Regions from separate parts of the Mycolicibacterium aurum genome, predicted to be linked through region 1. Evidence: predicted binding sites of a transcription regulator. Region 1 holds the regulator's gene; each other region holds the start of a gene.
What was found. The regulator LexA, encoded in region 1, represses DNA repair genes until DNA is damaged. The targets are predictions, from matches to a motif close to CGAACANNTGTTCG.

Region 1 (3,275 bases):
TGTTCGCTCCTCATCTCGGAATCCGCGAGGACGAGGCGACCGGGGCGGCAGCGGTACGGATCACCGAGTACCTCAGCCGCGACCTGACGATCGTGCAGGGACAGGGTTCGGTCATCGAGACCACGTGGAGCGCCGACGGGTGGGTGCGGGTGGCCGGGCGGGTGGTGGACGACGGTCAGCGGCAGATCGACTGAACCGACGGCTCAGCTCTGGGCCGGAATCTCGCGGTGGGCACGCAGGGCCTGTATTTCCCGCTCGAAGTCCTCGGCCGACGAGAACGACCGGTACACCGAGGCGAAGCGGAGATAGGCCACCTCGTCGAGTTCACGCAGCGGCCCGAGAATCGCCAGACCCACCTCGTGGCTGGGCACTTCCGGGGAACCGGTGGCGCGAACGGCGTCCTCGACCTGCTGAGCCAGCAGGTTCAGCGCGTCGTCGTCGACCTGGCGTCCCTGGCACGAACGGCGCACACCGCGGATGACCTTCTCACGGCTGAACGGCTCGGTGACGCCACTGCGCTTGACCACCGCGAGGACCGCGGTTTCCACGGTGGTGAAGCGGCGCCCGCATTCGGGGCACGACCTGCGCCTGCGGATCGCCTGGCCTTCGTCCGCCTCGCGCGAATCGACCACACGCGAATCGGGGTGACGACAGAACGGACAGTGCATCACCGCTCCTTCGCCGCACCGACAGGCAACCGCCTCGAACGCCATCGAGCCTACCTGCGCCACCCGGGGACGGCCGACCGCCGGTCCACACGATGCATACCTCATCAGATCGGTCCTCGGAACGCTTGAGCAGCAGACGGTTTGATACTGCGGCGATGGAGGTCAGGCGACCGGCGCGATGAGCGTCTGCCCCGCGTCCAGCGCCACCGACTCCAGCTTGTTCAGCTCGCGAATGCGCTCGACCACCTCGGCGACCGGGGCGTCGGGCGCCACGCGCTGCGCGACGTGCTGCAGCGACTCACCGCTGTGCACCTGGACGACCGCGAGGCGGCCCGGGATCTGGGCTTCGGTGCCGACCACGCCACCGAACTGCCCGACCAGGCCCAGCCACAACGTGATCGCCGCGGCGACGAGCGCGAGCAGCACCGTGGTGGCCGGCGTGATGGGTCGGCGATGAGACGCCCGCGACACCAGCACACCGGTTCCGCGGTGGCGCATCGGCGCACCAGCGGGCCGGCGTGAACGCGCCCTGCGCGCCGTGGGCACAGCACGCACGCGACCGTCGCCCACCTGCAGGCGGGGGGCGCGCTCGAACTCGTTCCAGGTCTCACGATCGTCGAGAATGGTCATCTGTCTGCCTTTCGGTCCGGGCGGTCGTTCGCTTCTGTGTTCGAACAGTAGTCGATCAAGTGTTCGATGAATAGAACATGTGATCGAACTGTTGCGAACGCTAACGCAGCCCACCGACAAGAAACCGAGGGCCGATGACGGCCGGCGCCCGGGGCCGGGCGGCGCCCGAGCGGACACCGACACGCCTCGAACACATGTTTGATTATTGACGCGACGCGGGTTACATTCGGGCTCATGAGCGACGACATCAGTGACAGCACGGACGGCGCAGGACCGACACGGCGCCGAGACACGGGTCTGACCGAACGTCAGCGCACCATCCTCGACGTCATCCGCACCTCTGTGACGAGCCGCGGCTACCCGCCGAGCATCCGGGAGATCGGTGATGCCGTCGGGCTGACGTCGACCTCGTCGGTCGCCCACCAATTGCGCACCCTGGAGCGCAAGGGCTACCTCCGTCGCGACCCCAACCGTCCCCGCGCGGTCGACGTCCGCGGATCCGACGAGATGGCGACACCCGTGGTGACCACCGACGTCGCCGGGTCGGATTCGCTGCCGGAGCCCACCTTCGTGCCGGTGCTGGGCAGGATCGCCGCCGGTGGCCCCATCCTGGCCGAGGAAGCCGTCGAAGATGTCTTCCCGCTGCCGCGCGAGCTCGTCGGCGAGGGGTCGCTGTTCCTGCTGAAGGTGGTCGGCGAATCGATGATCGACGCGGCGATCTGCGACGGTGACTGGGTTGTCATCCGCCAGCAGAGCGTCGCCGACAACGGCGACATCGTCGCTGCGATGATCGATGGCGAAGCCACCGTGAAGACGTTCAAACGCACCAAGGGTCAGGTCTGGCTGATGCCACACAACCCGGCGTTCGACCCCATCCCCGGCAACGAGGCCGCCGTGCTCGGCAAGGTCGTCACCGTCATCCGCAAGATCTGACCGGACGCCCTCCGGGCGGCCCGGGCCAGATCACTCGCCGCGGATGAATCCGTTGGTGCGCGCGATTTCCTCACTGGCGAACCAGATTTCGACGGGCGCCTCGGCGTAGTCGGCGTTGTCCGGTGTCCAGTACAGGCCGGTTTTCGTATCGGCCTTGACGGGATAGCCCTCGGGCATCTCCGTCGGGTCGTCGTAGGGCATGTGCAACGCGGTGCCAAGAGGTATCGGCTCGTCGATGTCGATACGCGCGTGCCGCCCCGTGTCGGTCATTGAATCGCGCGCCGGCTCCCCCGGGTCCACCACGGCCGGGGCCACCAGTGGCTCCGGCTCGGCAGGCACACCGTCGTCCCAGTCGTCGCCCAGATCATCAGCCCCGTCGTCGACGCCGTCGGCCAGATCGTCGGCCTCGGTGCCCACGCCGTCGGTCTGCGTGGGCACCTCGGTCGCCGTCAGCACGCGCGTCGGAGCCGTGTCGACAGAGTCCGGATCTTCCTGCTCGACGTCCTGCTGATGATCGAATTCTGGCTGATCGGGCGACTCAGCTTCGGGTTCGGGTGACGCAGGGGCGCCCCAGAAACTCATCGGCTCCGGGGTGTACTGCTCGGCAGGCGGTGAGGCCGGAGTCGCGGACGCCAACGAGCCCAGGCCTTCCCGGGCATAACGGTCCCCGAACAGAGAATCCTCCCTGTCGCCCCCGTCGTCGGGGACGCCCTGCGCACCCACGTCGGCCGACTCGGGCTCATAGTCGCGCGCGTCGTAGTCCTGTCCGGGAACAGAGAAGGTGTCGTCGGCACGGTCGCCGCGAGCGCGGCTGCGCAGTACCGCGAAGGCGACCAGCCCGGCGAGCAGCAGGATCGGCACGATGGCCAACAGCCACCACCACGTCCACTTGAGTCCGGAATTCTCGGGGTTCTCCGAGGACTGCGCCGACGCCGGCGGAGCCTGCGGCGCCTGCGCGCCGGGCACCTCGAGGCCGACCAGCTGCGCAGAGAGTCCGGCCGGCTCCGTGCTGAACTTCTGCGCCGCCGAGTCCCAGGAGATGGA
Region 2 (3,275 bases), 1.1 Mb from region 1:
ACCGGGTGCTCGGCAGCCTGCACGCGATTCCGTTGCAGGGCACGCTGGAATCGGTCGATGCCGCGCTGTTCGGTCGACTCGATGCGCACGAGTTGATGGACCGCTACTTCACCGACATGGTGACGCTGGTCGAGGTATCCGACGTGTTCACCGTGCTGGCCCACTGCGACTACCCGCGCCGGTACTGGCCGGAGGAACGGGCAGGCGCGTTCCGCGAAGCTGACTTCGAAGAGCACTACCGCACTGTGTTCCGCGCTCTGGCCGCCTCCGAGCGTGCGCTGGAGATCAACACGCGTTCGCCGCTGGCGTCGGTCGAGCTGATCCGGTGGTGGTGGGAAGAAGGCGGCGACGCAGTCTCCTTCGGCAGCGACGCCCACCGTCCCGAGCGGATCGGCGACCAGTTCGAACTTGCGGTGGACATCGTCGAGCACGCCGGCTTCAAACCGGGCCGCGACCGATACGACTTCTGGCGACGCTGATTCCCGAACCAACCGGTTTGTCGCACAGCACTTTTCACGGTCCGTCGTCGTCCTCGGGTAGGAGGTATCGCTCGGGGTGGTGATAGCCGTTGACCCGGTGCTGGCCAGTATCGAGGTCGGGTGGTGGCAGCCATTCGGTCTGGTTCTTCGTGTTCTTGCGGGTACGCCATTGAGTGGTGTCGAGCATGCGGTGGTCTTGGGGACAGGCCAGGGTCATGTCGTCGACGTTGGTCTGCCCGCCCTCGATCCAGTCGGTGACGGCGTGGTGGGCTTGGCACCAATATCCCGGTGCGCTGCAGCCCGGGCGGGTGCAGCCGCGGTCGCGCGCATGCAGCACGATCCGCTGCGCCGCGGAGGCGAGCCGTTTCGTCCGCGCCAGATACAGGGACTGGCCGGTGTGCTGGTCGTAGACATACAGGTAGTGATGCGCGTGGGCGGCCATCCGGATCAGATCCGGCATCGGCAGCAGCGAGCCGCCGCCGGTGACCGCGACGCCGGCGCCTTTTTCCAACTCCTGCAGCGTCGTCGAGACGATGACGGTGACGGGCAACCCGTTTTGGCTGCCCAAAACGCCGGATTCCAGCGCCCGGCGCCCCAGGGCGAGCAGGGCGTCGTGATTGCGCTGGGCCGCGGTGCGGGTATCGGTGCGGCGGGGATCGGGACACCTGTCCTTGTTGTCCGCAGGTGCGGCCTCGGCCTGAGGCATGTTGGCATCAGGCACGTCAGGCTCGGCCTCGGGCGTATCGGCCTCGGCCTGAGGCACGTCGGTGTCGGTGTTGGGTTCCTCGTCGGGGATGTTGTGTCCGGGGGCGGCTTCTTTGGCGAAGATCGCTTCCATCACCGCGCGCAGTTGGGCCGACACCCAGCCGCTGATAGTGCTGTAGCCATCTGATTGTTGCGGCCCGAACCGGACTCCGCGCCGGCGGGCACGGTCGGCCTCGCTTGGTGGAGGGCCGTCCTGATCGATACACGCCACCAACCGCCTCGCAGCAGCATCAAGAGTCTCCGGGGTCAACCCCGCCGCCAACTCAGCCAGCTGAGCGTCAGCCGCGGCGCGGGTGTCGACATCCACCCAGGACGGCAACGCTTTGTGGAACCGCTCGATCACTTCCAGATGTTCGACGTCGAGTTCGCCGCGGGCTTGGGCTGCGGCGGTCGATTCCCACAGCGGCGGCAACGGCTCGCCGGTGAAGCTCCGGCGTGGGCCCAGTACTTTGGCCCGGGCGATGCGGCGTTTGGCCTCGGCGCTGGTGATCCGCAGCGCCGTGGTCAGGACTGCGGGCCAGGTTTTCTCCCCCAACCGGCAGGGTTCGGTCTCGGCGGTCAGCCGGGCCAGGATGCGATGTTCCAGCGCGGGCACCGACCGCATCACCGTGGTTACTTCCGCCAGCAGCGCAACCAGTTCGCGGTGGGACAGCTCGTCGCAGGCTTTGGTCAGAGCGGCGAGCTGCTCGCCGATGGTCGCGACCGCCTCCGACACCCCATCCATGCATCGAACACTAGTTCGACCCACCGACAAACCCGACCGCGAACCTGTGACACAGGACAACCCCTGTGACCACAGAAACCCAAGTGACAGAGGAAGATTCAGAGTTTCAATGAACACGAGCCAGGCGGACAGCGGGAAAGCCCGGCGCAGTCAGCCATGTCGTATCCAGCGGCGACATTACTCTTGGTCTTCGACGAGCGACTACGTTCACAAGCGCACAGGATCCCAACGGCTTCCCAACGGAAGGGGAACACCCAACGTGACCGCGAATCGGCAATTGACGGTGATGTTCTGGCCGGAATCGGCGTACGGACCCACCAATCAGTGCATCGGGCTCGCGTCGATCCTGCATCAGCGGGGCCACCGAATCGTCTTCGCCGCAGAAAGCTCGTGGGCTGGCAAGCTTGCTGCATTCGGCTTCGTAGAGGAACTGGTGGATCTCGCCGAGCCCGCCGGAGACGAGACCGCGGGCGAGGATCCTGGCAAGTTCTGGACCGACTTCATCGCCGAGACCGCACCGGAGTTCCGCAAGCCGACTGTCGAGCAACTCTCCACGTTCATCGCACCCACCTATCAGGCACTCATCGACGGCGCACGGTACTGCGAACCGAGGTTGCGCGAGATCATCGCCGAGCACCGTCCGGACGTCATCGTCGAAGACAACGTGGTGCTCTTCCCGGCGCTGGCCACCGCGGGCGTCCCCTTTGTGCGGATCGTCTCCTGCAGCCCGCTCGAAGTCCCCGGACCCGGCGTCCCGCCGCCCTTTTCGGGACTGCCGAGCGCTGATCCCGGCCAATGGGACTCCTACCGCGCGGAATTCGACCGCACCCATCGCGCGATGTGGACAGACTTCGACGCGTGGGTGCAGGCGCAAGGAGCGGCACCCCTTCCCGAGTTGGAATTCATGCCGCGCACCACCGCGGCCAACCTCTACGTCTATCCCGCCGAGGCCGACTATCTGGACGTCCGCCCACTGGATGCAAGCTGGACCAGGATGGACTCCAGCGTGCGCGAGACCGATGAGGAGTACGTCGTACCCACCGAAGTCGCCGAGCGCCCCGAGGGCAGCGCGCTGATCTACCTGTCGCTCGGTTCACTGGGCGGCGCCGACGTCGGCCTGATGCAGCGGCTGGTCGACGTCCTGGGCACCACCCGGCACCGGTTCATCGTCAGCAAAGGGCCGCAGGCCGATCGTATTACGTTGCCGGCCAACATGGTCGGAGCACAGATGCTGCCGCAGACCAAGGTCATCCCGCAGGTCGATCTGGTGATCTCGCACGGCGGCAACAACACGGTCACCGAGACCT
Region 3 (3,275 bases), 2.1 Mb from region 1:
CGCCACGCGGCCAGTTTGGCGTCGTACCGCGCGGTGTGCGCCGGACTGGTCGACGGCAGCCGGCGGTAGCATAGCGCGCCACCTGCGATGACCAGGCGACGGTAGTTCTTCTCCGCCGCGGCGCCGTTGAAGTAGACATGTGTGATTCCGGGATGGGCCGCGAAAAACGCGTCGAAGTCGTTGGGCACCATGCTGTCTGGTTCTACGGAGGCATCCAGGCTGCCGATCCGGCGGCAGTGCTTCAGTACATCCCACACCGCGACCCCCGCTGCCGTCAGCGCGGCGACGCGCGCGCTGTAGGGCGCGCCGGGATCGACGCCGAACAGTGCGCCGGTGATGGGCCAGAAGGCGTTGCGCGGGTGCGCGTAGTACTGCCGCGCCTCGAGTGATGCGACGCCGGGCATGTTGCCGAGGATGAGAATCCGCGCGCCTGCGGCGACGAGCGGCGGGAAGCTCTCCAGCGTTGCCGACGTCATCTGGCGACCGTATACGTTGGGCACGTGGCCGACGACGTCGATCTCGAAGCATCCGGGCTGCTGGACGGCCTTGACGGAGAAGCGCGCGCCGAGCGTGCCGAGCTGATCCGCTGGCTTCTGGCACGAGGCGTCGGCGTCGAGCAGATCCGCGGTACCCCGGCACCGATGCTGCTGGGGTCTCGACGCGTCATCGGTGACGACGGCATCTACGTGTCGGCCCGGCAGGCCGCGCGCAAGGCCGGCGTCGATCTCGAGTTGTTCGAGCGAATTCAGCGGGCGATGGGGTTGCCCAGGGTCGACGATCCGGACGCCGAGGTGTTTCTGCGCGCCGACGCCGAAGCGGCGAAGTTCACCCGCGAGATCCTGGCCGTCGGTATCGACGCCGACGAACTCGTCAAGATCGCCCGCCTGCTCGGCGAGGGGCTGGCCCGTGCCGCTGAGGCGATGCGCTACGCGGCGCTGGCCGCCGTAATGCAGCCTGGTGTCACGGAATTGGAGATCGCAAAGGCATCCGAGACGCTTGTCGGTAACGTCGCGCCGCTGCTGGGGCCGATGGTCGAAGAGGTGCTGCTGCTCCAGCTACGCCATGCGATCGAGACCGAGGCTGTGAACGCGATAGAGCGAGCGGAAGGCCACCATCTGCCCGGCGCGCGGCTGGTGACGATCGGGTTCGCCGATCTCGTCGGCTTCACCAGCCTGGGGGAGGCGCTACCGCCGGAGGATCTCGAACAGCTGTCGCAGCGGCTGGCCGATCTCACGCGCGAGGTCGCCACCGGGCCGGTGCGTTTCATCAAGACCATCGGCGACGAGGTGATGCTCGTCAGCTCCGAACCGGCGCCGCTGCTCGACGCAGTGCTGGACCTCATCGAGGCCACCGACAGTGACGACGGCTTTCCTCGGCTGCGCGCCGGACTCGCCACCGGCATGGCGGTGAGCCGCGAGGGTGACTGGTTCGGCAGCCCGGTGAACCTTGCGGCTCGGGTGACCAGTGCGGCACGTCCGGGATCCGTGCTGGTGGCCGAGGCCACCCATGAAGCGATCGGTGACGACGACCGGTTCACGTGGTCGTTCGCCGGCGCGAAACACCTGAAGGGGATCAAGCCGGATGTGAAGGCGTTCAGGGCGCGGCGAGCAGAGCCGCGAGAGGCGCCGCCCCGGTGATCTCGGACGGGAATCGTCGGCGTGCTCCCCGGTGGCGGTAGCCTCGCCAACCTCTGAATTTTCTTCTGTCACTTGAGTTTCTGTGGTCACATCTTCGGGCCGAGGTGTCGGTCGTTCGAACTAGTGTTCGATATGTGGATGTGGTGTCGGAGGCGGTGGCCGGGATGGGCGAGCACCTCGCCGTCCTGTCCAAGGCCTGCGACGAGGTGTCCCATCGCGAGCTGATCGGGCTGCTGGCCGGGCTGGCCACGGTGACGCGCTCGGTGCCCGCGGTGGAGCAGCGCGCGTTGGCGCGGTTGATCGCCGAAACCGAACCGGCCCGCCTGGGTGAGGCGAGCTGGAAGAAGGTGCTGACCACCGCGTTGCGGGTCAGTGGCGCCGACGCTGCGCAGCGGCTGAAGCGGGCGAAAACCCTGGGCCCACGCCGCGGATTGACCGGCCAACCGCTGGCACCCCTGTGGGAATCCACCGCGGCCGCGCAGGCTCGCGGCGTGCTGGATGCCGCCCATATTGCGGTGATCGCCAAGTTCCACAAGAAACTGCCCTCGTGGGTCGATGTCGGCACGCGTGCAGAAGCCGACGCCCAGTTGGCCGAGCTGGGATCGGGACTGAGCCCAGAGGAACTCCGAGCCTGCGCCGACCGTCTGCGGAGCATGATCGACCAGGACGGACCCGAGCCGTGCGAGCAGGGGCCGGCCCACAGGCGCGGCGTGCGGTTCGGGCCGCAACAACCCGATGGGTACAGCAGTTTCTCGGGGTGGGTGTCGGCCCGATGCCGAGCCGTGATGGAAGCCGTCTTCGCCAAGGAAGCCGCACCAGGACAGAACATCCCCGACGACACCTCCCGCCGGCGAGTGACGACACAGCGCCCGAGGGCGACGGCCCAACAGCGGACGACGGACAGGAGGGTGACGAGGAACCGTCACCGTCAGCCGAGGACCACGATCCGCTCCCGGATCCTTGCGGATCTGATCTCCGCACCCAAGCTCAGCGCCAGCACGACGCCCTGCTCGCGCTCGGGTGCCGGGCCCTGGAATCCGGGGAACTGGGCCGGCACAACGGGCTTCCGGTGACGGTGATCGTCTCGACCACGCTGCAGGAGTTGGAGAAGGGTGCCGGGGTCGCAGTCACCGGCGGTGGAAGCTTCATTCCGATCCCGGATCTCATCCGGATGGCAGCCCCGGCCCATCACTACCTCTACATCTATGACAAGCACACCGGCCAATCCCTGTATCTGGCCAGGACGAAGCGCCTCGCCAGCACCGCCCAGCGGATCGTGCTGCATGCGCGTGATCGCGGCTGCACACGGCCAGGGTGTACCGCACCCGGATACTGGTGCCAAGGTCACCATGCCGTCGATGACTGGAACGACGGCGGCCAGACCAACGTCGACGACATGAGCCTGGCGTGTCCCCAAGACCATCGGATGCTCGACAAGACCGAGTGGCGCACTCGAAGAAACAAGAGAAACCAGACCGAATGGCTACCACCACCGGATCTGGACACAGGCCGGCATCGGGTCAACGGTTACCACCACCCCGAGCGATACCTTCTGCCCGAAGACGACGAGGGTCCGTGATCAGCGCGAGGGCGTGAACCCGCGCAGGCGCAGGCTGTTGCTCACCACAAATATCGAGC

Region 2: the regulator LexA is predicted to act here: its motif matches at 1,973-1,986, upstream of EL337_RS16065 (HNH endonuclease signature motif containing protein).
Region 3: the regulator LexA is predicted to act here: its motif matches at 1,754-1,767, upstream of EL337_RS29310 (DUF222 domain-containing protein).

Annotation. Positions count from the first base shown of each region.
Region 1 covers NZ_LR134356.1:2,361,247-2,364,521, reverse strand. Annotated here, with positions in the region: gene EL337_RS11285 (PhzF family protein) at 1-194, shown strand, start outside; gene nrdR (transcriptional regulator NrdR) at 204-668, opposite strand; gene EL337_RS11275 (hypothetical protein) at 831-1,298, opposite strand; gene lexA (transcriptional repressor LexA) at 1,533-2,231, shown strand; gene EL337_RS11265 (sunset domain-containing protein) at 2,262-3,275, opposite strand, start outside.
Region 2 covers NZ_LR134356.1:3,421,072-3,424,346, forward strand. Annotated here, with positions in the region: gene EL337_RS16060 (PHP domain-containing protein) at 1-479, shown strand, start outside; gene EL337_RS16065 (HNH endonuclease signature motif containing protein) at 514-1,968, opposite strand; gene EL337_RS16070 (glycosyltransferase) at 2,228-3,275, shown strand, end outside.
Region 3 covers NZ_LR134356.1:4,443,695-4,446,969, reverse strand. Annotated here, with positions in the region: gene EL337_RS20805 (DNA-deoxyinosine glycosylase) at 1-476, opposite strand, end outside; gene EL337_RS20800 (adenylate/guanylate cyclase domain-containing protein) at 501-1,637, shown strand; gene EL337_RS29310 (DUF222 domain-containing protein) at 1,772-2,710, shown strand; gene EL337_RS29305 (HNH endonuclease signature motif containing protein) at 2,644-3,216, shown strand; gene EL337_RS20785 (heavy metal translocating P-type ATPase) at 3,217-3,275, opposite strand, start outside.